DNA from 2 places in the Desulforegula conservatrix Mb1Pa genome. Region 2 is predicted to be linked to the other one. Evidence: riboswitches for the same ligand, from Rfam matches in the RefSeq annotation. Region 2 holds a riboswitch; the other holds the start of a gene.

Region 1 (3,185 bases), on a different contig from region 2:
TTCAATGGATTTTTCTATCATGGAAATTTTGAATGAAAGTTTCTCGTCATCGATGCCGGTTCCACGCCCGGTTGCTTCTGAAGGCGATATGCCTGTAAGCACCGATACAATAGCGCTGCTTGGAGTTGTATTACCTATACCCATTTCGCCTATGGCAAAAATATCCGTATCAGCAGCAAGTTCCAAAGCTATTCTAATACCTTTTTCTATGGATTCCACAGCCTGGCCTACTGTCATAGCCGGGCCTTTGGCCATATTCATTGTGCCTTTGGCAACCGGGCATGAAATAAAATCTCTATGTGTTTCAATTCCTTCAAGCGGACTTGCCACTCCCATATCGACAACCTTAACCTTTGCCCTGGCCATGTTTGCCATGGCATTGATTCCGGCTCCGCCACGCAGAAAGTTATAAACCATCTGGGCGGTCACTTCCTTGGGGAAGCTACTGACACCAGCGTCTGCTATCCCATGATCTGCGGCCATTATTACTGCCGTTCTTTTTTCAAATTGAGGAGAAACATTGCCTGTAATTCCAGCAAGTTCTTCAGCAAGATCCATCAGTCGTCCCATGGCCCAATAAGGCATTGTAAGTCTTTCAAGCCTTTGCTTCGCAGCATTCTTAGAGTTTTCATCTATTCCGGTTATTTTTTTGAGTGTTTCGTTCAGTAAATTCATTTGTTTAGATTGCCTCCGTCGGGTCGCTTTTTGAAAAAAGCTTCGCAAATACTTTATGGTTTAAATGGATTGTTACAGACACTGTTACTTTCAGAACCTAAAATTTTCAAACTAAGTCATATAAGGCAAAGCTGAGAATTGAAGACAGCCGCATATTCTTATGATTAAAAGTTCACTTCAGCTTCAAAGGAATCCCTGAAACCATCAAATAAGCGGAGTCAGCCCTGGAAGCCATCACCTGATTGCATCTTCCGAGAAGATCCCTGAAATCACGGGATGCTTTGTTATCAGGAACAATGCCCATGCCTGTCTCGTTTGTTACAAATATGACTGACGCAGAAACGCTTTGGCAGGCTTTAATTATATCCATACAATAATCAGAGACTTCTTCCTCGGTAATCCCGATCTTATTATTAAAAGCCCGTTGCATGAGATTACTGACCCAGAGAGTTAGACAGTCGACAAGAATAACGTCTTTGCTCCCTTGCTCAAGTATGACTCCAGCAATGTCAACTGGCTCATCAACTGTTTTCCAGCCTTCGTCCCTTTCATTTATATGTTTTTCAATTCTTGAATCCATCTCATCGTCCACTCCAGATGGACAGGTCGCCAGATAGATTCTCGTTTTTGATATTTCTTCGGCTATTTTCAGGGCATAAGCACTCTTGCCGCTTCTACAGCCACCTGTGATGAAAACAATCTTACCCATTCGTGTTTTCCCCTGTGCCACCTAAATAAACTGAATTCAAATGGGACGTGTCATTTAGAAATGAAAGATATCCGAAGCCGGCTGAGATGCTAAGGCAGGAAACGGACGCGATATCAGCCGCAAAATGAAAATGCTTTTCAGGAGGGATACCAAGCCACAGACAGATAAGACTTTTGATGACTCCTCCGTGGGTACAAACAGCAATTTTATGTTTTTTATCAGAAAGTGCATATTCTTTAATTTTTCCCGCAACTATCTCTATTCTTTCAAAAAAACCTTTAATGCACTCTCCGTCAGGAAAACAGAAATCACCTTCCTGCCTGAGCCATTTTTCAGCTTTTTCAGGGTATTTTTCCGAAATTTCCTGCCATGTTTTCATCTCCCAACCTCCAAAATCGATCTCGACAAGATCTTCATCAAAAACAACCCTGCCGCTGAATACTCTTTCAGCTGTTTCCGTGCATCTTGAAAGAGGGCTTGAAATACAGGTCCGTATTTCGGACAAATCAGACCGAAAAGACAGAGCATCAGCCTGACTTCTGCCAATTTCAGTTAATGGAAGATCTGATATGCCTGAAAAGAGTCCCCTTGTCTGGGCAGTTGTTTCTCCATGCCTGATCAAATAAACCGTAATCGTTTTGTCCAAAATGGCCTCTCGAAAATAAAAAAGCCCCGAAAAATCCAAAATATTTCAACCGAAATATTTCAATTGGATTCTCCGGGGCACCGTATTTTGCCCAGATAACAATAAACAGTCATTTACAAGGCTGCCCCGTTCCACGAGGGCGCAAGCTCATATATTGAGCATGCCTTTAAAATGGTTATTATATTCCATTTTTAAATCAAAGATGAAATCAAGGCGGCAAGGAGGAAGCGACGCAAACGTACGTGGTTTGTACGCTCTTGGAGCTGACGACGATGCCAACCCTATCCATTTATTGGGATAGCGCTTTGATTTAGAATTGGAATAACAGGTAATCTGGCTTGCGGAAATATGTTGTTCATCTCCGGTCACAGTGGCGGGCCCGCGCCGGATTTTCACCAGCTTCCCCTGTTTCAAAATCATCACAAGCTGTACTATCCGAAAGCAGGCATGTCAATTCAAAGGTTTTTAAAGCCTCCAAGGAGTGTTGCCAAATAACAGAAAAATCATCAACATGGCCACAAACAAAGCCCGTGCACATATTAAAGACTTATGCTATGTTTTGTGCCTTCTAAACAAACAGCCATAACATATGGAGCTTATACGAATGAAAAAATTGCTTTTATCCGCCATACTCCTTGTTTTTTTATTTACCCAGGGATGCGCCCCAAAAAACACACAAGGCCCCGAAGCAATAAACCAAAAATCAGGCAGTCAGGCATCAGATCCTACAGGTCGATATTCTTGGCCTAATTCTGTCAGCGACCTCGAACAGGATCCAGCAATGACAACAGGCAAATTTGAAAACGGCCTCAGATATGTGATCATGAAAAACAAAAAACCTGAAGGCAGAGTAAGCATTCATCTTAATATTCAGGCAGGATCAGGATATGAAAATCAAGGAGAGGAAGGCATTGCCCATTTTCTTGAGCACATGCTCTTCAATGGCACGAAAAGCTATCCGCCTGGTGAACTGGTAAAATATTTCCAGAGCATAGGCATGGATTACGGAAGCGACCTGAATGCAAGAACAAGCTATGATACAGCCATATACGATATTATGCTTCCTTCGGGCGATGAAAAAAATATGGACAAGGGACTTTCTGTTCTTTCTGAATTTGCTGAAGACGCCCTGCTTCTGCCTGATGAAGTTGAAAA
Region 2 (3,185 bases):
CGGAGAAGAGCTTGCTGAATCAATGGGTGTAAAAGCCCGTACCGTAACGTGGGTAATGATAGTGCTGGTCTCAGTTCCTGTTTCTGTGCTTGTAAGTTTCTGTGGATTGATCGGGTTTGTGGGGCTTGTAGTTCCTCATATTACAAGAAGACTTGCTGGCCATGATCATCGTTTGCTTTTTCCATTATGTGCTCTTTATGGCGGAGGCTTTATGGTGCTCTGCGATCTTCTTTCCAGAACCATATACAGTAACGGTGAACTGCCGGTTGGTGTAATAACAGCTCTTATCGGATCTCCATTTTTCATTGCAATACTGAAAAGGGAGCGTTCATGAAATCCGCAATTAAAGGAATAAATGCAGGTTATTCATATAAGGATATCCTGGCGGTCGATAATGTCAGTTTTTCTGTAGGACAGGGCTTGCTCGTCGCCATTGCAGGGCCAAATGGTTCGGGGAAAACAACTCTTCTAAAGATGATTGCAGGGCTTGTAAAGCCTGGTTCAGGCGAAGTCTCACTGTTTGGCCGGGATTTGCGTTCAATGACAAGAAAAGAAATTGCCAGAAGATTGGCCTGGGTTCCCCAATCCCCAGAGCCTGTTTTTGGATACAGGGTGAAAAATCTTGTGATGATGGGAAGATCTCCTCACCAGGGCTTCCTCGGCTTTGAAAGCATTGATGATCGAAGGATAGCAAAAGAAGCCATGGGACAGACCGATATCTTGAATTTTAAAGATCGTTTTCTAACAGATCTCAGCGGAGGCGAACTCCAGCGAGCTTTCATAGCAAGGGCTCTTTGCCAGTCCCATGAAGTGCTTTTGCTGGACGAGCCTACTTCATCCCTTGACCCGGCTCATCAGATCCAGATCATGAATGTTCTCAGGGATCTTTGCAAAAATCGCAATTCAACAGTAATTATGGTCAGCCATGATCTTAATCTGTGCTCCATGTACGCGGACAGGCTCATGCTCATGAAAAACGGAAGAATAGCAGATTTCGGCCCGCCCGAAACTGTCCTTAACCCTTCGATGCTTGAATCTGTCTACGGATGCAAACTCTCTGTGGAATTACACTCAGAATTAGGCTTTGCTGTTGTTGTCCCTGTGCCTGATTTTTGAAGTAGAATGATGGTTTAAGGATTTATTTATGTCCGGGATGCGCTGTCTGCTCAATTACTTGACAAGAAAGCCCAAATTGTAGGTCGGATATTAGAGCGTCCTTTGCTCGTAATCCGACATTGAGCCGGATGCACGGTTTATACACACAGCTTTTGAACCAGCATCACCCATGATGGACTTACAAAAAGTCAGAAAGGGCATTGGTATCATGCCGGACTTAATTCGGTATCTTTGTATTTTCAATTAGTTCTGGATTTCGGCCTTCTCCGGAATGACTGAAATAGGACTTTTTGCGACCTTGTCACCGCATATTCCCATCCCATTTTTTTATTGACTAAAACATCCTCTATGTCTAAAAGCCATGAATAAGCATTGGTGTCCTGATTCTATCAGGACTTAAAAGGGAATCCTGTGTGAATCAGGAACGGGCCCGCCGCTGTAACCGGGGACGATTGCTGCAATATGTCACTGCTTTAATGTGGGAAGACGCAGCATATCAGGTTGATCCGGGAGTCAGAAGACCTGCCAGAGCTGTAATCGGATTTTTCGGCGTGGTAACCGGAAGTTTCGGTGCCTTATGTCTTGTCTGCATTTTTTTTGCAGATATAAGAATCAGGCATATTTTTCTCCAGGATCAATAAGGGATGACCGGGATTTACCGGGCATCCCTTTTTTTATTTTTAAGGACAGTATTAAAAATGATGGACTCGCAAAAAGTCAGGAAAGGGCTTCAGCGTCATACCGGACTTGATCTGGTATCCAGTATTTTCAAGCACTTCTGGATTACGGCCTGCGCCGGAATGACGGAAATCGGACTCATATTTGTTTTCATATTATTTGCCTCATCAATTTGCATTTCCGCTGAAAAAGATTCGTCAATAGATGAGAAATGCGAAGGCAAAGGCAAAGTCACCTTCATGGGCGAGAGAGACCCTAATAAACGATACGATCAGAAGGAAACTTTCAAAACCGGAGATGTGGATCTTAAAAAAACATCTTCAACCTGCCTTGTGATAGACAGGGCTGACATGGAAGGCAAAGCCCAGACTTTGGGCGAGGCTCTTGATAAAGAAGCAGGGATTCAGATCAGGAACTCCGGCGGGACAGGCAGTTTTGCATCTATATCTTTAAGAGGTTCGGAATCAAGTCAGGTCATGGTTTTTATGGACGGAGTCCCTTTAAGCTCAGCGTCTGAAACAGGTGTTGATCTTGGTTCCATCCCGCTTGGAGATGTCGAATCAGTAGAGATTTTTAAAGGTACCACTCCCATGAATTTTGGGATGGCCTCAATGGGCGGAGCGGTCAATATCAAAACCCTTAGGTCAAAACCTGGAATGGCTGGTTTTCTTTCTGCCGGAGCTGGCAGTTATGGAACAAAGGCGTTAACAGGATATTTCAATCATAAGCCAGGAGCCTGGGATTATCTTTTTTCGTTTGATTCACTCAGTTCTGACAATGATTATGAAATAGATAATGATAACGGTACTCCGTACAATCCATACGATGATAAAGAAGAAAAAAGAAAGAATGCCCAGATCAGGCAGGACAGCTTTCTTGCAAAAACCGGCTGTGATATCGGCAAATCTGGGCGGATTGATTTTCAGGATCAGTATTTTGCAAAGAATCAGGGCGTTCCTTCATACGCTTCCTACAATAATTCTGAAAATGACGCATGGCTTGATACAATGAGGAATATTTTCAGCACTTCATATACTGCAAATGATTTTACTCCTCTTCTTCTTTCCACAAGAACAAGATTCAGCCATACAATGAAAAGGGAAGAATATGACGATCTAAGCAATTCAATCGGTCTTGGAGTCCAGCACTCAAAGTACGATACTGATTCCATAGAAGCCGGGTTTTATGCTGAATGGAAGAATATGTTCAATACTGTGGAATTTATGACTGAGGCAAGATCTGAAACCTTTAAGTCAAAGGATCTTGTTGCTGGCAGAACTGCCCAGGACGCAGATAGAAATACCTTCGTAACAGGAATTCAGGATAGGATTCTTATTGATCCTGTGGGCAGGTTATCCGCAACTCCGGGAATAAGATATTCTTTCACGAGC

What was found. A riboswitch is a leader RNA that binds a small molecule or an ion and turns the genes downstream of it on or off. The one in region 2 is predicted to bind cobalamin.
Region 1: linked by a shared signal. The riboswitch ahead of K245_RS0112590 (histidine phosphatase family protein) and the one ahead of K245_RS0115680 (TonB-dependent receptor plug domain-containing protein) in region 2 are both predicted to bind cobalamin.

The regions. Positions count from the first base shown of each region.
Region 1 covers NZ_AUEY01000034.1:4,541-7,725, forward strand. Annotated here, with positions in the region: gene cobT (nicotinate-nucleotide--dimethylbenzimidazole phosphoribosyltransferase) at 1-675, opposite strand, end outside; gene cobU (bifunctional adenosylcobinamide kinase/adenosylcobinamide-phosphate guanylyltransferase) at 848-1,384, opposite strand; gene K245_RS0112590 (histidine phosphatase family protein) at 1,377-2,030, opposite strand; cobalamin riboswitch at 2,337-2,481, opposite strand; gene K245_RS0112595 (M16 family metallopeptidase) at 2,635-3,185, shown strand, end outside.
Region 2 covers NZ_AUEY01000053.1:13,758-16,942, reverse strand. Annotated here, with positions in the region: gene K245_RS0115695 (FecCD family ABC transporter permease) at 1-334, shown strand, start outside; gene K245_RS24850 (ABC transporter ATP-binding protein) at 331-1,116, shown strand; cobalamin riboswitch at 1,473-1,660, shown strand; gene K245_RS0115680 (TonB-dependent receptor plug domain-containing protein) at 1,815-3,185, shown strand, end outside.